One region of the Micromonospora sp. NPDC000316 genome, then DNA from elsewhere that is predicted to be linked to it. Evidence: predicted binding sites of a transcription regulator. Region 1 holds the regulator's gene; the other holds the start of a gene.

Evidence for each region. The regulator HspR, encoded in region 1, represses chaperone genes until heat shock. The targets are predictions, from matches to a motif close to TTGAGTNNNNNNNACTCAA.
Region 2: the regulator HspR is predicted to act here: its motif matches at 5,691-5,709, upstream of lon (endopeptidase La).

Annotation. Positions count from the first base shown of each region.
Region 1 covers NZ_JBIAZG010000001.1:551,084-565,401, reverse strand. The annotation lists gene dnaK (molecular chaperone DnaK) at 1-77, shown strand, start outside; gene grpE (nucleotide exchange factor GrpE) at 125-877, shown strand; gene dnaJ (molecular chaperone DnaJ) at 963-2,150, shown strand; gene ACFY2Q_RS02655 (heat shock protein transcriptional repressor HspR) at 2,181-2,621, shown strand; gene ACFY2Q_RS02650 (hypothetical protein) at 2,759-2,980, shown strand; gene ACFY2Q_RS02645 (hypothetical protein) at 3,102-3,533, opposite strand; gene ACFY2Q_RS02640 (cation:proton antiporter) at 3,699-4,904, opposite strand; gene ACFY2Q_RS02635 (cation:proton antiporter regulatory subunit) at 4,910-5,410, opposite strand; gene clpB (ATP-dependent chaperone ClpB) at 5,577-8,168, shown strand; gene ACFY2Q_RS02625 (DUF4178 domain-containing protein) at 8,343-8,966, shown strand; gene ACFY2Q_RS02620 (DUF2617 family protein) at 8,968-9,480, shown strand; gene ACFY2Q_RS02615 (DUF4247 domain-containing protein) at 9,477-9,902, shown strand; gene ACFY2Q_RS02610 (DUF350 domain-containing protein) at 9,947-10,369, shown strand; gene ACFY2Q_RS02605 (hypothetical protein) at 10,369-11,115, shown strand; gene ACFY2Q_RS02600 (polyamine aminopropyltransferase) at 11,112-12,698, shown strand; gene ACFY2Q_RS02595 (hypothetical protein) at 12,776-13,156, shown strand; gene ACFY2Q_RS02590 (DUF4178 domain-containing protein) at 13,418-14,044, shown strand; gene ACFY2Q_RS02585 (hypothetical protein) at 14,136-14,318, shown strand, end outside.
Region 2 covers NZ_JBIAZG010000013.1:34,160-48,477, forward strand. The annotation lists gene ACFY2Q_RS22470 (hypothetical protein) at 1-886, shown strand, start outside; gene ACFY2Q_RS22475 (DEAD/DEAH box helicase) at 1,017-2,750, shown strand; gene ACFY2Q_RS22480 (DoxX family protein) at 2,799-3,203, opposite strand; gene lon (endopeptidase La) at 3,337-5,667, opposite strand; gene ACFY2Q_RS22490 (hypothetical protein) at 5,802-5,978, opposite strand; gene ACFY2Q_RS22495 (hypothetical protein) at 6,003-6,092, shown strand; gene ACFY2Q_RS22500 (Lsr2 family protein) at 6,248-6,595, shown strand; gene ACFY2Q_RS22505 (hypothetical protein) at 6,715-8,013, opposite strand; gene ACFY2Q_RS22510 (hypothetical protein) at 8,305-9,183, opposite strand; gene ACFY2Q_RS22515 (hypothetical protein) at 9,344-9,532, shown strand; gene ACFY2Q_RS22520 (Asp23/Gls24 family envelope stress response protein) at 9,529-9,864, shown strand; gene ACFY2Q_RS22525 (DUF6286 domain-containing protein) at 9,866-10,390, shown strand; gene ACFY2Q_RS22530 (hypothetical protein) at 10,387-10,941, shown strand; gene ACFY2Q_RS22535 (TerC/Alx family metal homeostasis membrane protein) at 11,005-11,925, opposite strand; gene ACFY2Q_RS22540 (CBS domain-containing protein) at 12,105-12,794, opposite strand; gene ACFY2Q_RS22545 (hypothetical protein) at 12,987-13,544, shown strand; gene ACFY2Q_RS22550 (FKBP-type peptidyl-prolyl cis-trans isomerase) at 13,850-14,242, shown strand.

The DNA.
Region 1 (14,318 bases):
GCCCGCAGGCCGGTGCCGCCGGTGGCCCCGACGACGTGGTCGACGCGGAGATCGTGGACGAGGACGGCAAGAAGTGACCGTCGGCCTCCGACACGTATCCACGGCGAAGGGATGAGGTAGCCGCATGACGCAGAAGCCACGAGCCGTCGACCCGGACGACACCGGGTCGACGCCGGGTGGCTCCGCGCCCACGGAGCCAGCCACCGGGGACGGGGAGCGGGTGGTCATCCGCAACAACCGCAAGCTCACCGACACGACGGAGCCGGAGGGCACCGCCGCCGACGCGGGGAGCGACGTCTCGGCCGAGGGCCTCGTCGAGGACGCCGAGGTCGTGGTCGACGAGATCGAGGTCGAGGCGACAGCGGTCGACGGGTCGACGCCGTCCGGTCCGCCGGTGGTGGACGCCCCGGCGCAGCCGGTCGACGGCGGCGGGACGTCACTCGGCGCCGAGTTGGAGGCGCTCCGGGCCGAGCTGGACGAGCGCACCAGGGACGTGCAGCGGGTGTCGGCGGAGTACGCCAACTACCGCAAGCGGGTGGACCGGGACCGCAGCCTGGTGCAGGAGCAGGCGACCGGCTCGGTGCTTGCCGCGCTGCTGCCGATCCTGGACGACCTGGACCGGGCCCGGGAACACGGCGACCTGGTCGGACCGTTCGGCTCGGTGGCAGACCAGCTCACCACCGCGCTTGGGAAGTTCGGCCTGGCCGCCTTCGGCGAACAGGGTGACCCGTTCGACCCGACCCGACACGAGGCCGTCGCGCACCAGACCTCCGACGAGGTCAGCGAACCGACATGCGTGCAGGTCATGCGGCGCGGCTACCAGCTCGGTGAGCGGCTGCTGCGCCCCGCGCTGGTAGCGGTCGCGGACCCGGAATAGTGCGAGACGGTGACCGGGCCGTCCCGTCCCCCGCACGGCGGAGGGCGGGACGGCCGGGCCACGACGGTCGGAAGGGGGTGAACCGGTGAGTTCGAAGGACTGGATCGAGAAGGACTTCTACGCCGTGCTCGGCGTGGACAAGGCCGCCTCCGCGGATGGCATCAAGAAGGCGTACCGCAAGCTGGCCCGGGAATCGCATCCGGATCACAATCCGGGCGACCCGAAGGCCGAGGAGCGGTTCAAGGCCGTGTCCGAGGCGTACAACGTGTTGTCGGACGCCGGCCGCCGCCGGGAGTACGACGAGATGCGCTCCCTGTTCGGCTCGGGCGCCTTCCGGCGCAACGCCCGCGGTCCCGGGCAGCCGGGCGGCATGCCGTTCGACGTCTCCGACCTGTTCAACGGCGGCGCGGGCGGTGGCGGCGACCGTCGCTTCGGCGGCGCCGGCTTCCAGGACCTGTTCAGTTCGATCTTCTCCGGGGGGCAGGCCGGCGGGCAGGCCGCTCCGCGTGGTCCGGCCCGTGGTCGGGACGTGGAGACCGAGGTGGCTCTCGACTTCGACGACGCGGTCCGCGGGGTGACCCTGCCCCTGACGCTGCGCGCCCCGGGTGTCTGCGACACCTGCCACGGCAACGGCGCCAAGCCCGGCACCCAGCCGCGTACCTGCCCGGTGTGCCACGGCGCAGGCGTGACCACCCGCGACCAGGGGTCGTTCAGCTTCTCCGAGCCGTGCCGCAACTGTCAGGGTGTCGGCACGGTCGTGGAGGAGAAGTGCCCGGAGTGCCACGGCAGCGGCGGCGTCACCAAGACCCGCACGCTTAACGTGCGCTTCCCGGCGGGAGTGGCCGACGGCCAGCGCATCCGGCTGGCCGGGCGCGGTGAGCCGGGCGAGCGCGGCGGCCCGGCGGGTGACCTGTTCGTGCACGTCAAGGTTCGGCCGGACGACCTGTTCGGGCGTACCGGAGACGACCTGACGTTGACAGTGCCGGTCACCTTCGCGGAGGCCGTGCTCGGCACGGACCTGCGGGTGCCCACGCTCGACGGCGCGGTGACCCTGCGGGTGCCGCCGGGCACGCCGAGCGGGCGGGTGCTGCGGGCCCGGGGCAAGGGTGTGGTCCGCCGTGACGGGCAGGCCGGCGACCTGCTTGTCACGCTGGAGGTGGTGGTGCCGGCCCGGCTGTCGGACGAGGCGCGGACGGCACTTGAGGCGTTCGCCGAGCAGAGTCCGTCGGCGGCGCGGGAACATCTCGACGCCCGGGTGCGTCGGGTCAGTTAGTCCGGTGGGATGGACGCGGAGGTGAGCGGGATGTCGGGCGAATTCCTCGGTTCGGGTGATCCGGCCTACGAGGCCAAGGTGCTCATGATCTCGGTCGCGGCACGGATGGCGGGGATGCATCCGCAGACCCTGCGCCAGTACGACCGGCTGGGGCTGGTGCAGCCGGGCCGGGCCGCTGGCGGCGGACGCCGGTACAGCGTTCGTGACGTGGTGCTGCTGCGTGAGGTGCAGCGGCTCAGTCAGGACGACGGGATCAACCTGGCCGGGGTCAAGCGGATCATCGGGCTGGAGCAACTGCTGGAGCAGGCGCAGCAGCGCGTTGCCCGGCTGGAGGCGGAGCTGGACGCCGCGTACCGCCGGGTGGCCGAGCTGGAGTCGCTGGCCCGCTTCCCGGGTCGGGACCTGGTGCCGACCAACCGCACGTCCACAGCGCTTGTGGTGTGGCGTCCCCGCCGTACGCCGGACCGCTGATTCGCAGCTCACAGTACGTCGTTCCGCGGCCCGGCCCGCGTCGGTTTTCCGGCGGGGGCCGGGCCGTTCCGTTAGCCTGTCAATACGGGTCCTACCGCCTCAATTCGGGCCTATCGGCGCGATGGCGAGGGGGAGCGATGTCGGAGCCGGCGAAGAAGGTGGCGCAGCAGACGGAGGAGCGGCTGGAACACCTTGCCGACACCGTGCGCGAGAAGTTCGACAAGGTGACCGAGGGCAGTTTCCGGGACCGGGTCGTCGAGGGGCGGTTCGCCGACCACGGCGACTCCGGCGACCAGGGCGACCACGGCGACCGCAACGCCGAACAGGGCCGGGCCGCGCCCGAGCGGAAGCAGGACTGACCGGTAACCGACGTGCGGGCCGGGACCCACGGGGGGTCCCGGCCCGTTCGCCGTCCACGCTTCGTCGGCCGTCTGTCCCGGTCGGGATCTCCGGCCCGCCGGCAGGTCTGCGGAGGGCGTGTCAGCCGAGGCGGCGGTTTTCGCGGACCAGGCCGCCCTCGCACCAGTCCCGGTAGACGAAGAGATCCGGTCGGGCGAGCAGCACCCTGCCGTTGTGCGCCCAGATCCTCATCAGCTCGTCGCCGTCACGCTCGGCCTGCTCGACCAGCTTGCGGAAGCGCCGCTTGGGGTGGGCGCGGAAGTTCGTCCGGATGCCGTCGGCGGCGTAGATGTAGAGGCAGTGCAGCGCGAAGCGTCGCGCCGGGCAGGTCGGGTCCATCGCCAGGTCGAAGAGCGTCAGCACCAGCCGGTCACCGGAGACGAGGAGATCCCAGTCGGGCGGCATGGAGGCCAGCGGCACCGAATCGGGCTGAAACGCCCAAGCTCGCAACTCCGCCGGAGTCGGATCGACGGGGTTGGCAAAGCCGTGGAACGTCGACTCCTGCACGCTCACCGGCCAACCTCCCGCTCTCGCCCACGGTTGGCACTGGCCAATCGCGGACCGTGGCTGCTGGGGCGAAACGGTAACCTGCCGGCCGGTTGCTGCGGTAGTGCCGCAGGGCGCAATTCGGCAACCGTTGGCCGGCCCGGACCGAAAGGATGATCTCCCTGCCGGGCGTCAGTCGTGGATGGGGATCGGTGCGCTCCGCTGGATCAGCGCGCGTTTGCGCAGCCACCGCTTGAACCACAGGAAGTCGGGCAGCCGCGCCAGCATCGGCCCGGTCACGACGGTGATCAGGACGTACGCCGTGGCCAGTGCGGCAAGCCGTGGCTCGACGCTGCCGGCTGCCACCGCGAGCCCGGCGATGACTATGGAGAACTCCCCACGGGGTACGAGTGCCAGGCCGGCTCGCCAGCGACCGGGTTCGGCGATGCCGACCCGGCGGGCCGCGAGATAGCCGGTGAGCGTCTTCGTCGCCATGGTGATCACGGCCAACGCGAGCGCCGGCAGCAGCACCGGCGGGATGTCCCGTGGGTCGGTGACCAGGCCGAAGAAGACGAAGAACACCGCGGCGAACAGGTCTCGCAGCGGAGAGAGCAGCTCGGTGGCGTGGTGCGCCACCGGCCCGGAGAGCGCGATGCCGACAAGGAACGCGCCGACCGCCGCCGACACCTGGAGCTTCGCCGCGACGCCAGCGATCAGCAGAGTCAGCCCGAGTACGCCGAGCAGCAGCGCCTCCGGGTCCCTCGCCGACAGCGCGGCGGAGATCAGGTGGCCGTACCGGATGGCGACCACAAGCACCAGCAGGACGGTGCCCACCGCGACGGTGAGGGCGATGCCGCCGCCGATCAGGCCGGTGCCGGCAAGTACGGCGGTGACGAGCGGCAGGTAGAGCGCCATCGCCAGGTCTTCGATGACCAGGACCGAGAGGATCACGGGGGTTTCCCGGTTGCCGAGCCGGCCCAGGTCGCCGAGGACCTTGGCGATCACGCCGGAGGAGGAGACCCAGGTGATGCCGCCGAGCACCAGCGCGGCCACCCAGTCCCAGCCGAGCAGCAGGGCGAAAGCCGCGCCGGGCAGCGCGTTGAGCACCCCGTCGATCAGGCCGGCCGGAGCAGCCGAGCGGAGGTTGCCGACGAGTTCGTTTGCCGAGTATTCCAAGCCGAGCATGACCAGCAGCAGGATGACGCCGATCTCGGCGCCGACCGCGAAGAACTCCTCGCTGGCGTCGAGCGGGAGCAGCCCGCCGTGGCCGAAGGCGAGGCCGGCGAGCAGGTAGAGCGGGATGGGTGACAGGCCCACCCTGCGACTGAGTCGTCCGAGGAGCCCGAGGAGGAGGAGTAGCGCGCCGACTTCGACGAGAAGAGTTGTGGAATCGTGCATCCGCCTCAGCCGTCCGGGTCACTGTCGGCGAGGATGGCGGACACGCCGTCGAGCCCCTTGCGGGTCCCGACGACGACCACCACGTCACCGGCTGCGAAGCGGAAGGTGGGAAGCGGCGAGACGATGACTTCGCCGTCGCGCAGCACCGCCACGATGGAGGCGCTGGTGCGGGTACGCGCCTTCGTGTCGCCGAGCATCCGGTTGACGTACCCCGACGCGGCCGGGATCGCGATCTGCTCGGTGAGCAGGCCGGCGGCCTGCTCGCGCAGCCCGGAGAGCTGACCGAGCATCAGCGACGCGCCGAGGATGTCGGCAAGTGCCTCTGCCTCGTCATCGGTGAGTGGGATGTCCGCCTGACAGGAGTCGGGATCATCTGGGTCGTAGAAGACAAGATCACGACGGCCGTTTCGGTGGGAAACGACACCCAGGCGGCGTCCAGACTCCGTCACCAGATCATGACGTACGCCGATGCCGGGAAGGGCGGTCTGCTCGACACGTACTCGCACCGGCCAAGGTTACAGCTTCCTGAGAGTCCGGCAGATTTGGACTGGTCGTGGGCTGGCTGTCGGCGACCTGCGATGAGTGATGGGTGCCACAGCGCTAAGGTTGAGTGGAATACGCTCAACTCTGGTTGTGTCCAACCCAATGGACAACGCCGATCCGGGGGAGCCCATGAACACCGAACGCCTCACCACCAAGAGCCGCGAAGCCATCACCGGCGCCGTCGCGCTGGCAAACCAGCACGGCCACGCCACAGTCGAGCCCTGGCACCTGCTGCTGTCCCTGCTGGACACCGACGGCTCGACCGCCACCGGCCTGCTGCGCGCCGTCGGGGCCGACCCCGCCGAGCTGCGCCGGGCCGCTCAACGAGCCGTCGACGGCCTGCCGGCCGCTCGCGGCTCCAGCATCGCCGAGCCGACCTTGGCTCGGGAGTTCGTCAACGCCATCGGCGCCGCCGAGCAGATCGCCCGCCCGCTTGGCGACGAATACACCTCGACCGAGCACCTGCTCGCCGGCCTCGCCCGGGTCGGTGGGTCGGTGGCGAGCGCGTTGAAGTCGGCGGGCGTGACCGAGGAGACGCTTGTCGCAGCCTTCCCGACCGTTCGGGGCGGAGACCGGCGGGTCACCACTGCCGACCCGGAGCAGACCTACCAGGCCCTCGCGAAGTACGGCGTCGACCTGACCGCCAGCGCCCGCGACGGCAAGATCGACCCAGTGATCGGCCGCGACTCGGAGATCCGCCGGGTCATCCAGGTGCTCTCCCGGCGTACCAAGAACAACCCGGTGTTGATCGGCGAGCCCGGTGTCGGCAAGACCGCGATCGTCGAGGGCCTGGCCCAGCGGATCGTGGCCGGCGACGTCCCCGAGTCGCTGCGCGACAAGAAGCTTGTCTCGCTGGACCTCGGCGCGATGGTCGCCGGTGCCCAGTACCGCGGCCAGTTCGAGGAGCGACTCAAGTCCGTCCTGGAGGAGATCAAGAACTCCAACGGGCAGGTCATCACGTTTCTCGACGAGCTGCACACAGTCGTCGGCGCCGGCAAGGGCGAGGGCTCAATGGATGCCGGCAACATGCTCAAGCCCATGCTTGCCCGCGGCGAGCTGCGGATGGTCGGCGCGACGACGCTCGACGAATACCGCGAGCACATCGAGAAGGACCCGGCGTTGGAGCGCCGCTTCCAGCCGGTGGTGGTCGGCGAGCCGACAATCGAGGACACCATCGGCATCCTGCGCGGGCTGAAGGAGCGCTACGAGGTGCACCACGGCGTCCGGATCACCGACGCCGCGCTTGTCGCCGCCGCGTCGCTGTCCGACCGCTACATCACCGACCGGTTCCTGCCGGACAAGGCGATCGACCTGGTCGACGAGTCCGCGTCCCGGCTCCGCATGGAGATCGACTCCCGGCCGGTCGAGGTGGACGAGATCGAGCGGGCCGTCCGCCGGCTGGAGATCGAGGAGATGGCGCTGGCCAAGGAGCCGGACGCCGCCTCCGCCGAGCGGCTGGCGCGGCTGCGTCAGGAGTTGGCCGACAAGCGTGAGCAGCTCACAGTGCTCTCCGAGCGCTGGCAGACCGAGAAGAGCCACATCACCAAGCTCTCCACGGCCAAGGAGGAGCTGGAGCGCCTGGGCGGTGAGGCCGAGCGTGCCGAACGCGACGGCGAGCTGGAACGCGCCGCCGAGTTGCGCTACGGCCGGATCCCCGCCCTCAAGGTCGAGCTGAAGCAGGCCGAGGAGGAGTTGGCCCAGCTCCAGGCCGACGGCGCGATGCTCAAGGAGGAGGTCGGCGCGGACGACATCGCCGCCGTGGTCGCCTCCTGGACGGGCATCCCCGCCGGCCGGCTGCTGGAGGGCGAGACCGCCAAGCTGCTGCGGATGGAGGAGTCGCTGGGCAGCCGGGTGGTCGGCCAGGCCGAGGCCGTCGGTGCGGTCTCCGACGCCGTACGCCGCGCACGGGCCGGAGTCGCCGACCCGGACCGCCCGACCGGAAGCTTCCTCTTCCTCGGGCCGACCGGCGTCGGCAAGACCGAGTTGGCAAAGGCGCTCGCCGAGTTCCTCTTCGACGACGAGCGGGCGATGGTCCGCATCGACATGAGCGAGTACGGCGAGAAGCACTCCGTGGCCCGCCTGGTCGGTGCCCCGCCCGGCTACGTCGGCTACGAGGAGGGTGGTCAGCTCACCGAGGCGGTGCGCCGCCGGCCGTACTCGGTGATCCTGCTGGACGAGGTGGAGAAGGCCCACCCGGACGTCTTCGACGTGCTGCTCCAGGTGCTCGACGACGGTCGACTCACCGACGGTCAGGGCCGGACTGTGGACTTCCGCAACGCGATCCTGATCCTCACCTCCAACCTCGGGTCGTCGGTGATCAGCGACCTGATGCTTGCCGAGGAGGAGCGTCGCGAGGGCGTCCTCGCGGTGGTCCGCTCGCACTTCAAGCCGGAGTTCCTCAACCGTCTCGACGACATAGTGGTCTTCGCCGCGCTGCGCGGGGACGATCTGCGTTCCATCGTGGACATCCAGCTCGGCCGGATGCGCAAGCGTCTCGGCGACCGCCGACTGGCGCTGGACATCACCGAGCCCGCCCGTCAGTGGCTCGCCGAGCACGGCTACGACCCGATCTACGGTGCCCGTCCCCTGCGCCGCCTGGTCCAGACCGCGATCGGAGACAAGCTCGCCAAGGCTCTGCTCTCCGGCACGATCCGCGACGGCGACACGGTAAAGGTCGACCTGGCCGACACCAAGGAAGGGTTGACGGTCACCGCCGGTTGATCCGTCGTGCCCCGGGCCGACCCCGCCTCACCGGCGGGGTCGGCCCGCATGCTTTCGAGTCGGCGAAACCGTCGGAACACTCGGTAGTCGGATGATCGCCGCAGAGTGCATGTGTTTCCCCGCGTGCGCGGGGTTGTTACCGTCTCCGCCGACGCACTTGGGGAGGTGGTCGGGGTGAGTTCCGTGGCGTACGTCGTGACGACGCTGGGCTGTCTGGTCGGAGTCGCCGGGATCGTGGTGGCGGTGATCGCGTTGCGTAAGAGCCGTAAGCCGGCCCCGCCGTCGGCACCCGTGGACCCGTTCCGCGACACGGACTCCGACGCGCTGCGCGGCGACCCGCGCCGGCTCAAGCCCGGCGACATCGTCGAGATCCGCAGGGTGTCGTACGCGGTCCGCGGCTCGGTGCATTTCGCCGAGGGCAGCTGGAGTTGGGCCGAGCACCTGCTGGACACCGTCGACGGTGACAAGCGATGGCTCTCCGTGGAGGAGGACCCGGACCTGGAGCTGGTGCTCTGGACGGCCGAGCCGGCCGCGACGATCACCCCGGGCGCGTCCACCCTCGACTTCGCCGGCCGCCGCTACGCCGCTGAGGAATCCGGCCAGGCCCGCTACACGGCCACCGGCAGCACCGGCCTCGACCCGAACGGCACCGTCCGCTACCACGACTACCGGACCGCGAGCGGTGAGCGGCTCTCCTTCGAGGCGTACGGGCAGGCCGGCTGGGAGGTTGCCCGGGGCGAGCAGCTGCACCGCGCCGACGTGATGGTGTACCCGCAGGCCGGACCGGGAGCCAGCTGACGTGCTGGTCAGCCTCGACACCCCGTACGTCGACACCTGCGCCGCTGATCTGAGCCTGGCGCTCGGTGGCCCGGAGCGTCCCGCCCTGCACGTCCGTGACCTCACACTGCCCGGCGACGTCCGGCTGCGGCTGCGCCTGCTCGGGGCGTCCCACCAGGTCGTGCTGACCACCTCCGCGGGTGGGGGCGGGCTCACCGAGACGGTCGCCTGCCTGCCCGGTCGGCCACCGCATCTGCCCGGCACCCTGCACGACGAGGCGGGCGGCTACCGGTTCACCGCCACAGTCCTGCGTCCCGCCGACGGTGAACTGCACACTCGCATCGCCGCGCTCCGCGCCGACCTGGCCGCCGACCCGTACGCCCTGGTCGGGGTCTTTCCCGGCGACCCGGACGCGGTCACCGCGCTTGCCGTACGCGCCGACCCGCCGGACGGGTCGGTCGGCTGGCGCACCTGGCACGCGTACCCCCAGACCAACGAGCTGGTCCTGACCGAGACGGTGGTGGCACTGCGATGACGTACCGACGCTGGATCGTGGTGGGGGTGGCCACTGCGGTCATCGGGGCGATTGTCGCCGCCTTCGCGATCTTCTCCGGCAACTTCTCGCCGCGCGGCTACGTGAAGGACAACTACCAGCGGGCGGCCAGTCGGGACATCGGCCGGAACGCAGTGGCGTACACCTCGCGACAGCCCCCGAGCCAGGTGGCGAAGGACATCACCAAGGCCTGGAAACCGGCCGACCAGTACGTCGACGGCAGCGGTGTGTACCTGCGCTACGACGACGACTCGGTGGTGATCCTGCCGATCGCCACCGGCTCGGTGATCCTGCTCGAAGACATGGACACCGCCCACCCCCGCTACCACTCGACGGTGGGCAACCACTGGGGCTGGGGACGGGGCAGCACCGTACGCGGTGGCGGCCCCGGCTCCGGCAAGTAGTCCGCACCACCCCCGACCGGCGAATCAACCCCTTGGAGCCCGCTGTGCAGACCCTGGTCACCGATCTGCTTGTCACCCTCGCCTACGGGGTGGTCGGTGTCGCCCTGATGGCCCTCGGCTACGTGCTTGTCGACGTGATCACCCCGGGCAAGCTCCACGAGCAGATCTGGATCGAACGCAACCGCAACGCCGCGCTGCTGCTCGCCTCCAATCTGGCCGGCGTCGGCATCATCGTGGTCGCCGCGATCACCGCCAGTGACAACGACTTCGTGCTCGGCCTGGTCGGTGCCACCGCGTACGGGATCCTCGGCCTGGTCATCATGGCGGTGGCGTTCCTGCTGCTCGACGCGATCACCCCGGGCAAGCTCGGCGAGCTGCTTGTCGACCCCCAGCCGCACCCGGCGGTCTGGGTGTCGGCAGTCGTGCACGTCGCCACCGGCGCGATCATCGCCGCCGCGATCATCTGATGGCCAGGGCCGGACGGGGAGCCAAACCGCCCAACGCCGGCGTGGTTGTCGGGATCTTCGTCGGCCTGGTACTGCTGGTCTGCGTGGGGAGCAGCATCTTCAACAACGGGTCCGGCGGCACCACGGTCCCCGCCCCGGGGGCCGACGAACGGGCCGACACCGTGCCGCTGCTCGCCCAGGCCGCCGCCAGTCAGGGCATCTGCTATGGCTGGCTGCTGGACGAGTCGTACGACTCGGTGGTCAGCGTCGGATCCAACCTCGGCGACGGCGTGGCGGTGAGCGGGGACGCCCGCTGCCCGCGCTGGGTGGAGGTCCGCGCCCACATCAGCTACACCCCGGCGACCAGTGAGATCAACGACTCGGCGGGCGTCACCGTGGCCGGCTCGGAGGACATGCCCCGGGCCGACCTCCGGAGGGTCCAGGCCGGCCTGGACCGGTTCGGCCTGGACGAGGACGTCTTCATCGACGACCCCGGCTGGGCGGTCTGCCGTGCTGCGGTGGCGTTGCCGCTGCTGGTCGCCGAGGCCGGCATGGCACCGCCGGCCGCCACCCCGACCGCCGGCACCGGCACGGCGGTGGCGCCACTGCCGGACGCCGGCAGTGACTTCTGGCGGGACCGCTGGGGTTCGCTGCTCGCCGCCGCCGGGCTGCTGCTGGCCGCGGCGCTGCTGCTCACAGTCGGGTTCGTGCAACGCGGCCGGCAACGGGCGGCGACCCCCACCGGGCGTACCAGGGACATCCCGTGACCGGCACGACTGTGGTCGACGGCGACCCGGCAGCCCGGCCGTACTGGCGGCTGGCCCGAGCGTCGGTGCTGCTCGCGGTCTTCGTCTGTGCCGCCTGCGGGCTGGTCTACGAGCTGGCCCTGGTGGCCCTCGGCAGCTATCTGATCGGTGACACGGTCGGCCAGGCGTCGATCGTGCTCGGCGTGATGGTCTTCGCGATGGGGATCGGCGCGCTTGTCGCCAAGCCGTTGCAGACCCGAGCCGCCGCCGCGTTCGCGGTGATCGAGTTGACCCTCGCCCTGCTCGGTGGCCTGTCCGTGCTCGGCCTCTACGCCGCCTTCGCCTGGCTCGACCTCTACGGCCCGGCGCTTGTCGGCACCGCCTTCGTGCTGGGCCTGCTGATCGGCGCGGAGATCCCGCTGCTGATGGTGATGTTGCAGCGCATCCGCGAGCAGGCGGCCGGCAGCGCGGTGGCCGACCTGTTCGCCGCCGACTACATCGGCGCGCTGCTCGGCGGGCTCGCCTTCCCGTTCCTGTTGATCCCGGTCTTCGGCCAGCTCAAGGGCGCCCTGGTGGTCGGCGCGGTGAACGCGGTGGCGGGTGTCGCCCTGGTCTGCACGGTGTTCCGGGCGGAGCTGAGCCGTCGGGCGCGGCTCGTCATCGGCGCCGGCTCCGTAGTGGTCGCGCTCTGCTTGGGGTACGCGTGGATCACCGCCGCCGACTTCGAGGTGACGAGCAGGCAGCAGCTCTACCGGGACCCGGTGGTGCACGCCGAGCGGTCCCGTTACCAGGAGATCGTGCTGACCCGCTCGGTGCGCGAGGCCGGCCACAAGGACACCGACCTGCGGCTGTTCCTCAACGGTGACCTCCAGTTCAGCTCGGTCGACGAATACCGCTACCACGAGGCGCTCGTGCATCCGGCGCTGAACGGGTCGCGCGGTGAGGTGTTGGTCCTCGGTGCCGGCGACGGCCTCGCGGTCCGCGAGATCCTGCGCTACCCGGACGTGCGCCGGGTGACAGTTGTCGACCTCGACCCGGCCGTGGTGGCGTTGGCCCGCACCGAGCCACAGTTGCGCGCCCTCAACGGCGGGGCGCTCGACGACCCCCGGGTACGGGTGTTGAACACCGACGCCTTCGGTTGGCTGCGTAGCGCAGCCGAGCGCTTCGACGTGGTGGTCGCCGACCTGCCCGACCCGGACGAGACGGCGACCGCCAAGCTCTACACGGTCGAGTTCTACACGCTGATCCGGTCGGTGCTCGCCGAGCAGGGGCGGCTTGTGGTGCAGTCCGGCTCGCCGTACTTCGCGCCCCGGTCGTACTGGTCGATCGAGGCGTCGCTGCGGGAGGCGGGCTTCGCCACCGTGCCGTACCACGTGGACGTGCCGTCCTTCGGCGACTGGGGGTTCCTGCTCGGCGCGCCGGGCAGCGTCCCGCCGGTGCTGGAACTGCCTGCCGACGCGCCCCGGCTGCGTTTCCTCGACCCGGGGGTGCTGCGGGCGGCGGCCACCTTCCCCGCCGACCGTTCCCGCCTGGATGTGCCCGCCTCCACCCTGCTGCACCCCAGGGTCCTCGACTACGCCCGCGCGGAATGGCGCGGCTACTGACGCGGGAGTGTCAGCTCATGGCGCAAACCTTTTGATCAACAGGGTGGAGTGGCGTCGGGCGGGGAAAGGATGGGTGCATGTTCGGAATGCGGAAGGCTTGGGAGCGGGAGTTGGGCGCCGCCGTCGACCAGTTGATGACGGCTGACACGCTCGCCTTCGGCGGCACTGGCTTCGCCGGCACACTGCTGCCGGTGACCGAGGCGTACCTGGCGGTCGAGGCCGCGCAGGGCGACCACCCCGACGAGGTACGCCACCACATCGACCGGCTGCTGACCAAGGGCTCACCCGCCGGCCGGGCGTACGCGGCCACTCTGTTGGAGCGGATCGACCCGGCTGCGGCCCGAGCGGCCTGGACGTCGCTGCGGGACGACCCCACCGAGTTCACCACGTTCGTCGGCTGCGTCATGGGGCGCTCCACCGTCGGCGACTACGCCACCCAGCGACTCGCCACAGCATGATCCATTCGCCGGTCGAGGCTTGCCCGATCGGTCCTGCCGACAGCCAGCCACCCCCCGTACGTTGCGAGCCATGAGCTCGCCAGCCGCAACGCCGCGCCCGCCTCGGGCGACCCGCCGACCGGCGAGTCCACAGTGCCGCCGCCGGCCACGCCCGGCGACACGCCGGGTGCCGTCGGTAGCTGAGCTTTCGGTCACGACGCGACACGCTCCGGTGCCGACGGTTGTTACGGTCTGCGCCGACGTACCTGGGGAGGTGGTCGGGTGGACGGGGCGCTTGCGTACCTGGTGGTGGCCATTGTCGTACTCATCATGGCCCTGTTCGTGATCGTCCTGCGAGCCCGGCGGCGGGCGGCGACCCGGCCCGGCGGCGCACCGACTGCCGGTGGGCCGGTGCGCGGCGGCAGCACTGCCGCGCCGCGCGGCGGCCCGCACCGTCTGACCACCGGCGACCGCGTGTGGATCGGCGAGCGAGAGTACGCCGTGAGCGGCACGATCCGCCTCGTCGAGGGGGACTGGAGTTGGTCGCAGTACCTCCTCGACGACGCCTCCGGGGCTGGCCACCGGCTCTCTGTGGAGGGTGTCGGCGGCACCGACCTGGAGTTTGTGCTCTGGACCGCCGAGCCCGGCGCGACAGTCACCCCCGGCGCTCCGACAATCGACCTCGGCGGTCGGCGGTACACCTGGGCGGAGACCGGGCAGGCGCGCTACACCGCCACAGGGGAGACCGGGCTGCGGTCGACAGGGACGATGCGCTACCACGACTACCAGTCGGATGGGAGCGCCCGGCTCTCCTTCGAGGCGTACGGCGAAGAGGGCTGGCGGGTCGCCCGGGGTGACCTTCTCGACCCTGCCGACCTGGCGATTCGCCCCGCCAGGGAAGATCGCTGACTCAGACCCACAGACACGGCGCGAGCCGCCCGGCATGCCGGAGTGGCTCGTTGTCGATACGGTGTGGGCGCGATCTTAGGGAAGGAGAATCGTGGTCGATTCCCCCAGCACGCCGGCCCGCCAGCGGCCGTCAGTCGTGACGATTTCCAGCTATCTGCTTTTCCTGTTCGTGGCGTGCCAGGTGATCAGTCTCATCCTCACCCTCGCCACCATCGGCAAGACACGCGACGTGCTCCGCGAGGCGTACGCGGACAGTTCCACCGAGGGTGCCGAC
Region 2 (14,318 bases), on a different contig from region 1:
GCCACCGAACCACGCGCCGCTGGACAACCCACCGTCGGACAACGCACCTCCGGACGACGGACCGCTGGACTGCGGCCCACCGACCGGCGGCATCCGGCGCCTGCTGTGGCACCTCGGTGAGATGGCGATCGCCATGATCGCCGGGATGCTGCTGCTCGGCCCGGTGTGGGACACGGCCGGCACGCTGCTCGGCATCACGGGGACGCTGGGCCGTCCGGAGGTGGGCGCGTTGGTGATGGCCACCAACATGACAATCGGTATGAGCGTCTGGATGCGGTACCGGGCGCACGGATGGGACGCGGTCGGCGAGATGGCCGCCGCGATGTACGTCCCGTTCGTCCTGCTGTTCGCGCCGATGTGGGCCGGTCTGCTGGACGCCGACGCGATGCTGCTCGGCGGCCACCTGCTGATGATGCCGGCGATGGTGCTGGTGGCGGTGCGGCACCGGCACGCGACACCTGTGGCGGTACGCCGGCACCCGGTCGTCGTGGCGCTCGCCCGCCGCTGGCCGACCGGGTTGGCCCTGCTGATGACCGTGGACATGTGGGTCGACCCGGATCTGCTCAGCCCGTGGACGATGCTGGTGCTGCCCGGGGCGTACCTGCTGATCGGTGTGGCACGGCGGACCTTGCGCGGGCCCGGGGTGCTCGCCACGCAGCTCCTCGGCCTGGCCGGTTGGGTCGGCCTGGCGCTTGTCGCGGTGGCGGCCGGTGGGCGGACCGCCGGTTGGCTTGTGGCCTTCGGTTGGTTGGCGCACGCCGGCTGGGATCTTGCGCACCACCGCACCGGGCGGGTGGTGCCACGCGCCTTCTCGGAGTGGTGCGGGGTGCTGGACGCGGCCATCGCCGCCACGATGATCTTCGCGCTCCTGAGCATCGGCGGCTGATCCGGCCGCCCGCCGACACGGGGCGGCGGGCGGCCCCGGCGTCGGTCCTCGGCGGTGTCGCACGCCAACGGGCGCTGATGTTGTGCCGGGCGGCGCAGCGGGCGCGGCGGCTTGATGAAAAGCTTGACGCATGAGTTCCGCACCTGCACAGCACGACGCCCCGACCGACAACGCTCCCGACGGCACCGACGAGGCGAACGCCTTCACGGAGCTGGGGCTGCGCTCCGAGCTGCTGGGCGCGTTGGCCGCCCTCGGCTACGAGGAGCCGACTCCCATCCAGCGGGAGGCCATCCCGCCGCTGCTGGAAGGTCGGGACCTGCTGGGGCAGGCAGCGACCGGCACCGGCAAGACGGCCGCGTTCGCGCTGCCGCTGCTGAACCTCATGACGCCACACCGCCAGGGCGGCGACCCGGTGGCGCTGGTGCTGGTGCCGACGCGGGAGCTGGCGGTGCAGGTGTCCGAGGCGTTCCACCGCTACGGCAAGGACCTGGGCGCGCGGGTGCTGCCGATCTACGGTGGGCAGCCGATCGGGCGGCAGTTGCGGGCGCTGGACAGCGGGGTGGACGTGGTGGTGGCCACCCCCGGGCGGGCACTTGACCACATCGCCCGGGGCACCCTGCGCCTCGGCGGCTTGGCCACCGTGGTGCTCGACGAGGCCGACGAGATGCTCGACATGGGCTTCGCCGAGGACATCGAGGCGATCCTGGAGCACGCGCCGGCGCAGCGCCAGACCGTGCTCTTCTCGGCCACCATGCCGTCGCGCATCGACGGGATGGCCCGCCAGCACCTGCGCGAGCCGGTCCGCATCGAGATCGGCCGGGAGCAGCAGGTCGCGGGTGAGGCTCCCCGGGTACGGCAGAGCGCGTACATCGTGACGCGGGCGCACAAGCCGGCCGCGCTGGGTCGGGTGCTGGACGTGGAGTCGCCGACCGCCGCGATCGTGTTCTGCCGCAGCCGGGAAGAGGTGGACCGGCTGACCGAGACGATGAACGGCCGGGGCTACCGCTCCGAGGCGCTGCACGGCGGGATGAGCCAGGAGCAGCGGGACCGAGTGATGGGCCGGTTGCGGGCGGGCACCGCCGACCTGCTGGTGGCCACCGACGTGGCGGCCCGCGGGCTGGACGTCGAGCAGCTCACCCACGTGGTCAACTACGACGTGCCGTCGGCGCCGGAGTCGTACGTGCACCGGATCGGCCGGGTGGGTCGGGCCGGGCGCGAGGGCGTGGCGATCACCCTCGCCGAGCCGCGCGAGCACCGGATGCTCAAGACGATCGAGCGGGTGACCGGCCAGCGGATCACCATCGACAAGATCCCCACCGTGGCGGACATGCGGACCCGCCGCTTGGAGCTGACGCAGGCGGCGCTGCGGGAGAGCCTGCTGGAGGACGACCTCGACCCGTACCGGGTGATCGTCGAGACGCTCACCGACGAGTTCGACCTGATGGAGGTCGCCCTCGCCGCGGTGAAGCTCGCGCACGAGGTGACCTCGCCGGGCTCCGACGACGAGGTGGAGATCCCGCAGGTGCCGGTGCGCGGGCCGCGCGAGGGTCGACCGGAGAGCGGCGGCCGGGGCGGCGATCGGCGTGGCGGCGGCCGGCCGCGCTCGGGCGGCGGCAACACCGTCCAGGTCTTCGTCGGTCTGGGCCGGCGTGCCGGGGTACGCCCGCAGGATCTGGTCGGCGCGATCACCGGGGAGACCGGGATCCGCGGCCGGGACATCGGCTCGATCGAGATCGCCGACCGGTTCTCGCTCGTGGAGGTGCCGCAGTCGGTGGCCGACGACGTGATCTCCGGGCTGCGCTCCAGCACGATCAAGGGCCGCAAGGCCACCGTGCGTCGCGACCGCGGGGGCGACGAGCGCTGAGCACCCCGTCGGCGACCGCCGGGGTACGGCGGTCGCCGACGGCGCGGGTCAGAAGGAGTACGGGCCGAAGCGGCCCCAGGCCACCACTGCGGCGAGGACCAGCAGCACCGCGCAGGTGATCGCGCCCTGGATCTCCGTGCGGCGCCCCTGCGGCGTGTCCTGCTTCTTCATGTCGCGCAGGTGCACCAGGATGCCGCCGATCATGACGATGACCAGCCCGAGGGCCGCCAGCGGGGTGAGCACTGTGGCGATGCCGGTGGCGGCGGGCAGCACGAGCCCGAGGGCGGCCAGCACCTCGACGGCACCGAGCGCCTTGACCTGGGTCGGCGGGACCGGGTCCACCCACCGCATCATCTCGCGCAACTTGTCCTTGGGCTGGGTCAGCTTGGCGAAGCCGGCGCCGGCGAAGACGACGGCAAGCAGGATCTGGATGACCCAGAGCACGATGTTCACGGGGGTTCCTCCAGGGGGCACCGCCTCGCGGCGGAGAGATGGTTGAGGGTTCAAGCGAGACAGTAGACCTCTGCCCGCGTACTCAAAGGACCCCCGCCGTCGCGGAGACGGCGGGGGTCCTTTCGTCGGAGCGTCAGGCGGCGGCGAGCGCCGGACCGTCCAGCGCCGCGACGTCGGCCGGGCGCAGCGCCAGGGCGAGCACGTCGGCCACGTCGGCCAGGGTGTGCACGGTAAGCGCCTCCCGCACCTCGGTCGGCAGGTCGTCCAGGTCCGGCTCGTTGCGGGCCGGGATGATGACCTCGGTGAGGCCGGCCCGGTGCGCGGCGAGCAGCTTCTGCTTCACCCCGCCGATCGGCAGCACCCGACCGGAGAGTGTCACCTCACCGGTCATGCCGAACTCGGGGCGGACCGGGCGGCCGGTGACGAGTGACGCCAGGGCCGTCACCATTGTGATGCCGGCGCTCGGGCCGTCCTTGGGCACCGCGCCCGCCGGGAAGTGGACGTGGATCCGGCGTCCGGCCAGTACGTTCGGGTCGATGCCGAACCGCCGCCCGTTCGAGCGCAGGTACGACAGGGCGATGTGCGCCGACTCCTTCATCACGTCACCGAGCTGACCGGTAAGGGTCAGACCCGGCTCGCCCTCCATGCTTGTCGCCTCGATGAACAGCACGTCCCCGCCGGCGCCGGTGACGGCGAGGCCGGTGGCCACGCCGGGCACCGCGGTGCGCTCGGCCGACTCCGGGGTGAACTTCGGCCGCCCCAGGTAGGTGGCGAGGTTGTCGGTGTCGACGCGTACCGGCGTCGGGTCGGTCGCCAGCGCCACCGCCACCTTGCGCAGGATCTTGGCCAGGCCACGTTCGAGCTGCCGGACGCCGGCCTCCCGGGTGTACTCCCCCGCGACCAGCGCCAACGCCTCGTCGGCGATCTCCACCTCGTCGGCGGTCAGCCCGGCCCGCTCCCGCTGCCGGGGCAGCAGGTGGTCCCGGGCGATGGCGACCTTCTCGTCCTCGGTGTAGCCGTCGAGCATGACCAGTTCCATCCGGTCCAGCAGCGGGCCGGGGATGGACTCCACCACGTTCGCGGTGGCCAGGAACAGCACGTCGGACAGGTCGAGGTCGACCTCCAGGTAGTGGTCCCGGAAGGTGTGGTTCTGCGCCGGGTCGAGCACCTCCAGCAGGGCGGCGGCGGGGTCACCGGCGTAGCCGGCGGCCAGCTTGTCCACCTCGTCGAGGAGCACGACCGGGTTCATCGAGCCGGCCTCGCGTAGCGCACGGACGATCCGGCCGGGCAGCGCACCGACGTACGTGCGCCGGTGGCCGCGGATCTCGGCCTCGTCGCGCACACCGCCGAGAGACACACGGACGAAGTTGCGCCCGAGCGCCCGCGCCACCGACTCGCCGAGGCTGGTCTTGCCGACCCCGGGAGGGCCTGCGAGGGCGAGCACCGCGCCGGAGCCGCGACCGCCGACCACGCCGAGGTTGCGCTCGGCCCGCCTGTTGCGCACGGCCAGGTATTCCAGGATGCGGTCCTTCACGTCGGCCAGGCCGGCGTGGTCGTCGTCGAGCACCGCACGGGCCGCGGCCAGGTCGGTGTTGTCCTGGGTACGCGTGCCCCACGGCATCTCCAGCACGGTGTCCAGCCAGGTGCGGATCCAACCCGCCTCCGGGGAGGCGTCGCTGGCCCGCTCCAGCTTGCCGACCTCGCGCAGGGCCGCCTCGCGGACCTTGTCCGGCAGCTCGGCGGACTCGACCCGGGACCGGTAGTCGGCCGAGCCGTCCGGCTCGTCCTCACCCAGCTCCTTGCGGATCGCGGCGAGCTGCTGGCGCAGCAGGAACTCCCGCTGGGACTTCTCCAGCCCCTCGCGGACGTCACTGTTGATCTGCTCGGTGACCTCCTGCTCGGCCAGGTAGTCCTTCACCCAGCCGACAAGCAGCTCCAGCCGGGCGGTGACGTCCGGCGCGGTGAGCAGCTCGGTCTTCTGGTCCAGCGTCAGCCAGGGCGCGTAGCCCGCCGAGTCGGCCAGTTCGGAGAGGTCCGTCATGCGTTCCACCGCGTCGATGACCTGCCAGGCGCCCCGCTGCTGGAGCACGGAGGTCACCAGGGCCCGGTACTCGCGGGCGAGTTCCCGGGCGCGGCCGGCGGGTGCGGGTTCGTCGAGTTCGGTCGCCTCGACCCAGAGAGCGGCACCGGGGCCTGGCACACCGGAGCCGATGCGTGCCCGGGACAGGCCACGGATGACGGCGGCCGGCTCGCCCTCGGGCAGTCGGCCGACCTTCTCGATGGTGGCGACCACGCCGACCGGGCCGTACTCGCCGTCGATACGCGGCACGGCCAGCAGCTTGCGGTCGCCTGTCGCCCGTGCCGCGTCGATGGCGGCCTGGGTGGTCGGGTCGAGGGTCACCGGGATGACCATGCCGGGCAGCAGAACGGCGTCGGTCAGGGGAAGTACCGGAAGAGTTGCCATCGAACACCTGCTATCGCGTTGGGTTGAGCGTGTACCACTCAAGTAACAAAGCGTTCCCCTTGTTCCGCCCTGTGACCCAGACCACTGCCAACACCCGCCGGACCGACGTCAGGTGAGCTTGCTCTTGACCCTGTTCACCACCCCTTGCCCTCCGACGTGGGCCCGGACGCCCACCGCCCCTGTGCGGCGTCGGTACCCGCGGAGAAGCCCAGGTAGGTGTAGCTGAACTCGTCGGAGAACTCGCCCGAATCCGCGAACGCCCCGGGCACCGGCATGTCCTCCACACCGTCGACGTCGCCGACGAACTGCACGTGTCGGAGCTGGCGGTGAAAAGGATGACCGCCGCGCTGCTGCGTAAGCTGCGGGTTTCCAACCGGGCGGAGGCCGCCGCCGTCGCCGGGCAGGCTGGCCTGCTCACCGAATGACATTGCGCCAGCGCCGCCGATTCAGCACCTGATCCCGGATTTGCTGGCACTCAATCGCGACGCGCCGAAATGAATGGCACGCATATTGTTGCGGTTTCCCCGGGTAGTAGGTCAGACTTTGGACACATCCCGCCACACACAGGGAGTAATTGGCAATGGCGAGAAAAGTAATCACGGTGCTGACGGACGACCTCGACGGCGGGAAGGCCGACCGCACTGTCGAGTTCAGTCTCGACGGCGTGGCCTACACCATCGACGTCTCGGACGAGAATGCCGGCGTCCTGCGCAAGGCACTGGATCCGTACATCAATGCCGGTCGGCGCATCGGTCGCGGTCCGGCGGAGAGCACGCGGACCGTCCGACGCCCGGGTCGCCCCAGCGGCGCGGGAATGGATCGGGAGCAGAACCGCGCCATCCGGGAATGGGCGGTCAAGAACGGCTACAAGATTTCCGAACGGGGTCGGATCCCGGTCGAGGTCGTCGAGGCGTACAAGAACCGCTGATCGGGCGACACATCGACGGGGTCCCGCCGGTAACGGCGCGACCCCGTCAGTTTGTCTGCGGCCGGCCACCCGAGGCTGCTCGCCCCGGGTGGCCGGCCGCATACCTGTCGACTCAGAAATCAGTTGACCTCGATACGCACCGCGTCGAACGCCGGTGTCTGGTTGGCCCGCTCCATCATCGGCAGACGGTGTGAACCGTCACCGGCCCAGACCGCGCACTGCGCCGTACCCGACTCCGGCAGACCCGGGATCTGGATGGTCACCTCGTCCGGCTGAGCACCGCCGCGACCGTCCTCGGTGGCGACGAAGAACGCCGGCACCTCCTGCGGCTCCGGCGGCGCGGTCAGGCTGTCCAGCATCCGGCAGGCGGTGTGGAAGTGGCCCCGGACCAGGCCCTGGGCGTTGAGCAGCGAACTCTCCACGTAGTACCCGCCCTGGCCAGCCGCGAGGAAGCGATCCCGGACCAGGTTGCGGGTGCTGACCCGCAGGGTGAAGGACTGGTCGCGGGCGACCTGCTGGGGGAACTGGGTGATCAGCAGCGACGGGTTGTTGGCGGCGGCGCCGACCTCACCGAACGCGGTGCTCACGCAGCGGTTGCCGTTCTGGAAACCGTCGTGCGGCTGTAACTGACTCTCGTCACAGTTGTTGGCGAGCACGCCGAGACCGGCGCCCGGAGCGTTGCCGCCGCCGTTGTTTCCACCGCCGCCGTTGTTGCCACCACCGTTGTTGCCGCCGCCGGTGTTCCCACCGCCGCCGTTGTTGCCACCACCGGTGTTCCCACCGCCACCGTTGTTGCCGCCGCCGTTGTTGCCGGTCGGCTGCACCTGGCACTCGGCGAGCTGCGCCAGACCCTGCGGGCGAGGCCCGACCCGATCAATGGCGAGCGTGATCCGATCCAGCACCGCCTTCCGCTTGGCCGCCAACGGCTGCAGGATCGCGTTGCGGATGAACCCGTCGCCCTTGTTGCCCTCGGCGGCCAGACGGCGATCGGCATCGGCGATCTGGGTCTGCAACTGCGCCAGGTTTCTGTCGACCTCGGCCCGCGCCCGGTCCGGCACCTGCGGCAGCTTGGCCGCCACATCCGGACAGGCGATGGCAGAGCCGGTGCCGACAGTGCCGTCCTTGCCGTCCTCGCACTCCGCGACCGTCTGCTGCCCGTCACCCCAGTGATTGCGTACCCATCGACCGTTCTGCCAGGTCCGGCTGGTCGAGGAACCACTCGGCGCGGTCGATCCCGGGCTCGGCTCCACGCATTGCCCCGCGGCCGGCCGGGGCTTGTTCGTCCGCCGGTCCTGGGCCGACGAAATCTGGGTGACGGCGACTACTCCGCCGAAGACCACGAGCGTGCCGACAACAGCCAGCAGACGCTTGCTCCGCGCGATGCCGGATGACCGGCGCGCCCGAGTGGACCTGCGCATCGAATTGCTCTCCTTCTCGATCCGGTAGTGGATTCCTGCCCTCGGCGGACCGACGGATGTCAGATGGCACGCCACGGCGGCGACCACCGCGACCTACCCGGTAATGTGTCGACGGCCGACGATGCCCTTTCCGCACCGTCTCCCGCGTCCCGTCAACGCGGATGGGAGATCCTGTTCATTCGCGCAGGAGTACGGGACCGCGCTCGGGAAGGTTCAACAGGCGCACAGAAAATTGGCCCCTACCCGACCCGGATCGGGTGCGGGGCAGGGGCCAACGCGGAAAGTGTTCGGTCAGTCGACGCAGAGGTGATCGAAGGCGAAACCGCCCACCAGTTCGTGACGCCGGCGGCTCAACGCGACGATCTCCGCGGTGAGATCGGCCCGCGCCAACAGTGCCGGGCCGTCGGCGTCCAGTGCGCGCAGCCGCGCACCGACGGCGACCGCCGCGAGATCCTCGGCCAGGCGGGCCGCGTCGACGCCACAGGAGAACCGCTGCTCGGTCACCGAGACCCGCTCCACCAGACACGCGTCCGGGCGGACCTGCACCCAACTCCACCCCTGCGCCGGGCCGTCCACCCAGCGCACGTGCAACGCGCGCACGGTCGGGTCGGCCAGCCGCCCGGCCACGTACGCCTCGACGGCCGCCGCCCGGGTCACCGCGCCGAGGTCGTTCACCGGACCGGTGCGGCCGTCGGGAAGCCGCCCGAGGATGTCTCGGAAGCCCACCGGAGCCGGCTCGTCCTCGCCGCCGCCCAGCCCGGCGCCCGCCGCGTAGGCCCGCGCGTCGATCACGTACTCGACCAGACGCCGACCATGGTCGGCGGCCCGCAGGGTCGGCGAGCCGATCCGCAGCACCGGCAGCCCCACGGCCGCGCTTACCGCGTCCGTGAGTCGCTCGGCGCGCTGCTGGGCCGAACCGGGCAGCGCGACCGGGCCGATCTCCACCGCGACGACGGGCCGGCCGGAGTCGGCGGCGCAGACCACGAGGTCGAACGCCGTCCGGCTGGCCGAACTCCACTGGCTGCCGGTCACGCCCGGAGGACGGCCCTGGACCAGGTCGCTGAGTCGGCGTGCCGCGTACACCCGGTGCCCGGCCCGGGTGAACAGCTCATCGCCCCCACCGTCGGCGGGCAGGGCCCGCAGCCAGCCGCGATCGTCGCTGCTCGTCATCTGCCCCATCCCCCGGTCGGCCGAACCGGGCCGAGTCTAGGTGCCTGATCATGGCGAGCCGAGCCGTGGTGTGACGCGGATCACATCGGTACGACGTTCCAGGGATGGCCGCTCGGTGTATCCAGCGGCATCGCCGGTAGCGCGCCGGCCGGGAGGTGACATGTCGCGACAGCAGTTCGGCTTCCTCGCCGGCTTCCTCGGGGTGGCGGTCTGGGCGCTCGCCGGCGTCGAGGTGACAGCCGTCGCCCTACTCGTCGGCCTGCTCGGCTGGCTCGTCGTCCGGGTGCTCGACGGCGATCTCGCGGTCACCGGGCTGGGCGACCGCACCGGCTCACGGCGCCGCCGATGACCACCCGCCCGTCCACCACCACAGGCGTCGTCCCGACCGACATCGACGTGCCGACCGTCACGCGGATCGCGACCGAAGCGGCCCGTCAGGTGCCCGGCGTCTGCGCGGTCAACCCGGCGTCCGTGCGCCTGCACGGCCGGTCGGTGGGCCTCGACCTGCATCTGATCACCTGGTACGGGCACAGCGTGCCCGCCGTCGCCGAGGCGGTCCGGCACGCGGTGACCGCCGGGATAGCCGCCCGCACCGGCCTGACCGTGGCGACTGTGACAGTCACCGTGGACGATCTGCTCGTCCCCGGCGTGGACGTCAGCGCCGCCGGAACGACAGGCTGAGATGCGTACCGTCAACCGGGTCGCCTCGCTGCTGCTGGCCGCCGCGCTGCTCGTCGGCGGCACCCTGCTGGCCGTCCAGGCCCTGTTGGTGAGCCTGCACCGCCCCGCGTCGGTCCTGGACCGGACGGACTGGTACGACACGCTTACCGCCGCCCGCTGGCGCGACCCGACGATCCGGGCGGTCGCCGGCGCGGCCGTGCTGCTCGGCCTGGCCATCCTCGTCGCCCAACTGCGCCGGTGGACACCGGTGCGGCTGCGGCTCGACGAGGCCGACGGCTGGCACCTGCACCGCCGCAGCGTGGAGCGGCGACTCGCCGACGTGGCGGGCGCCGTTCCGGGCGTACGCCGGGCCAGCGTCCGGGTCCGCCAGCGCGGCGGCCGATGGCGCCCCCGGGTACGCGCCACAGGCGATCCGGCGGCCCGGGCCGAGGTCGAGTACGCCGTACGCCAGGAGCTACACCGGCTGGCCGCGCCACGGACCGGCCGGATCGAGGTCCGGTTGCCCCGTCGGGGACGGCCGGCATGACAAACGCCGCGCACCGACTGCTGTGGACCATCCTCGCGCTGCTGCTGGTGGCGGCCGGCGCGACGGCGCTGGCCCTTGGGTTCGACGCCGTACCCGGCGGTGATCCGGGCACGGCGCTGCTCAACGCCGGGCTTCTGGACCGCTGGCGGCTGGCCGCCCCGTGGAGCACCCTGGCCGCGGCGGTCGCCGGCGTGCTGCTCGCCCTGGCGGGGCAACGAATGCTCGTCCGGGAGCTCCGTCGGCCCGGCACCGCGCTGCACGGCACGCTCAGCCAGCCCGGTCGACGTCCGGGCCGGACCCGACTGCCCGCCGACGTTCTCGCCCACGCGCTGGAACGCGACCTGACCGCCGCCCCGGGCGTACGCCGGGCGCGGGTGGTGTTGACCGGCGCACCGCCGCACCCCGACGTATGGATCAGCGTGGACCTCACTGCCGACGCTGGCGGCGCCCGCGAACATGTCGACGCCGCGGTCCGCCGGTTCGCCGTGACCGCCGGCTGCCGCCCGGCGCACCTCGACGTGACGGCCCGGATCGAGCCCGGCCGCCCCTGACCCGCGCCTCAGGGGCCCTGGCCGGCGCCTCGCCGACCTGGCTGGCGGCTGGGGCGCCCGGGTTCAGCGGGTGCGCCGGGCGGCTAGGACGCTCGCCCCGACGGCTACCGCCAGGGTCAGCACCACCACGGCGAGCGTCAACCAGATCGGCAGCTTGCCCACCGGCGTCTCGGCCAGGATCAGCTTCAACCCCGCGAAGGCGAGCAGCAGAGCCAGCCCGTAGCGCAGGTAGCCGAAGTGCCGCAGCAGGCCCGCGAGGCAGAAGTAGAGGCTGCGCAGCCCGAGCACGGCGAACGCGGTCGCCGTCCAGACGAGGAAGATGTTGGTGGTGATGGCGAGGATCGCCGCCACCGAGTCGATGGCGAAGATCACGTCGGTGGCCTCGATGGCGACCAGCGCCACCAGCAGCAGAGTCGCCACCCGTCGACCGTCGACCCGTGCGGTGAAGTGGTCGCCGTGGTACCGAGCGGCGGTGGGCACCACCCGACGGAACAGCCGGACCACCACGTTGTGATCGGGGTCGACGTCCGGCTCCCCGCGTACGGCCAGCCGCCACCCGGTCCAGATCAGGAAGGCGCCCAGCACGAACCCGGCCCAGGCCAGCCGCTCCAGCAGCTCGGCGCCCGCCACGATGAACAGCAGGCGGAACGCGAGCGCGCCGACGACCCCCCAGAACAGCACCTTGTGCTGATAACCCGACGGCACCCGAAAATAGCCGAAGAGCAGGGCGAAGACGAAGACGTTGTCCACCGAGAGCGCCTTCTCCAGCAGGTAGCCGGAGTAGTACGCGATGGCCGCGTCCCCGCCGAGGCCCCACCAGACGCCCAGCCCGAACAGCAGGCCCGCGCCAATCCAGGCGGCACTCCAGAGCAGCGCCTCGGGCAGTTCGATGACGTGGCTGTCCCGGTGCGACACCAGGTCGACCGCGAGCAGCACGATGATCACCGCACCGACCGCCACCCAGGCCCACAGCGGCACCGCGATCGTCACGTCAGTCACCGGCGCCCACCGCCTCGACCACGGCGCACCGCACCGCCACCTCGCTCGTACGCCGCCGCTGACAGCTGATCTGGCTCGCCGGCGGGCCGTTCCCGAGCCTAGGCGAACGGCCCACCCGTCGTCGGCGCTCCGGCGAAAGCGCTGTGCTGGCGGCCCGGCGGCCCTCAGGCGACAGGCATCACCTGACCCGGATCGGTGACTGTGTCGTCGGCGTTGTAGGCGATCGCGTTGATCACCCGCACGACGCCACTGACCTGGCCCGCGAGCCGGCCCGCCAACTCGACTGCGGAGCGGCGGTCCAGTCCGCCGGCCAGCGTCACCTCGCCGTGGCGTACCCCTACCGTCACCAGGCCGTCCCGCACGGCCAGCACGCGGCGCAGCACCTCCTGCACCACGTCCTCACGGATCTCGGCGTCCGAACGCAGGTGCACCCGCAGCAGGTCGGAACGGCTGACGATGCCGACGAGTCGACCCAGGTCGTCCAGGACGGGCAGTCGCTTGACCTGCTCGCGGTCCATCAACCGGGCGGCGACCGACAACGGCGCCTGCGGGTACGTGCTCACCGCGGGCGCTGTCATCAGGCCGCCGGCCACAAGCGCCTCGCTCCTTTCCCGCGCACCGCGTCGACGGCGGCTCTCGAAGACCCGCCGTTGCGCCGGCTCACCGGCACGCTCGACCCGGTGCAGCAGGTCCGCTTCGGACACCACGCCCAGCACCCGCCGGAACCCGTCGACCACCGGCACCGCGCTGACCCCACGGCGCAACACCACGTCCACGATCTCCCGGTACGGAGTCTCGGCCTGCACGGTCACGACCTCCCGGGTCATCACGTCGCCCACCTGCCAGGTCCTCATCACGACCTCCCTCTCAGTGCTCCACCACGGACGTTATGGCTGCACAGTGACGGTGATCAGTGGCGTCCGGCCCGGGCTGCAGGGGGTACAAGGTCCCGGGTCATCGAGGTCCTATCGACTCTGCCCCAGCCTCGGCCAGGAGTGTCCAATAGAGATGCCACCGGGAAGCGCGGTGCGAGGCAACGAAGGGACGTGGAGACCATGACCGCGACGATCGAGCGGAACACCACCAAGACCACCGCTCCGGCGGCGGGCACCACAAAGGAGAGGGCCGTCAGGTACATCCTGGCCGGCACCCGGATGGCACTCGGCTGGATCTTCCTCTGGGCGTTCATCGACAAGGTGTTCGGCCTCGGGCTGGCCACGGAGTCGAAGAACGCCTGGATCAACGGTGGCAGCCCCACCAAGGGCTTCCTCACCTTCGGCGTGACGGGTCCGTTCAAGGACCTCTACACCGGGATCGCCGGCGCCGCCTGGGCGGACTGGCTGTTCATGCTCGGCCTGGCCGGGGTCGGCGTCGCTCTCCTGCTCGGCATCGGAATGCGGGTCGCCGCCGTGGCCGGCGGGCTGCTGCTGGTGCTCATGTGGACCGCCGTCCTGCCCCCGGCGAACAACCCCTTCATGGACGACCACCTGATCTACGCCGCGGTGCTCGCCGTCCTGGCACTGCTCAACGCCGGCGACACCTGGGGCTTCGGCAAGGTCTGGGCGAAGCTCCCGATCGTCCAGCAGGTGGCCTGGCTGCGGTGACCACAACACCGCACAGCCCTCCACGGCGGACGTCACCACAGGTGACGTCCGCCGACTCGTTTGCCCACCCTCGCACCCTCACGCGGGAGGCCGGCGGCCCGGACCGGCCGCCGACCTCCCGCGTCGTTTCATGTGGTCGAACCTCCAGTCCCGCTCATGATCGACACATTGGTCCGGTAGGTCGCGTCCTGGGTTGTCGCCGGGCCGGCCGGGGCAGGTGGCGGGTCCGCCGGGCATCGGTGACAGACGATCCGGCAGGATCGACGGTGACCGGACACATCACCCAACACGGCAGGAGTTCCCGCATGAACCAGGCAGCAGGCGCCCGTTCGGGCAAGCCCGAGGTGGGTCCGATCGAGGGTGCGCCGCCGGCCGACCTCGTGATCGAGGACATCACCGTGGGCGAGGGCCCGCAGGCCGAGCCGGGCCAGCTCGTCAGCGTGCACTACGTCGGCGTGTCGCACTCCACCGGCGGCGAGTTCGACTCGTCCTGGAACCGGGGCGAGGCGTTCGAGTTCCCGCTCGGCGGCGGTCAGGTCATCGCCGGCTGGGACCAGGGCGTGGTCGGCATGCGCGTCGGCGGTCGGCGCCGACTCACCATCCCGCCACACCTGGGGTACGGCGACCGCGGCGCGGCCGGCGTCATCAAGCCGGGCGAGACGCTGATCTTCGTCGTCGACCTGCTCGGCGTGCGCTGACGGATCATCGATGGGGTCGTCGGTACACGCCGGCGACCCCATCGCTCCGTCATCACGGTCCAGCGGCGATCACAGG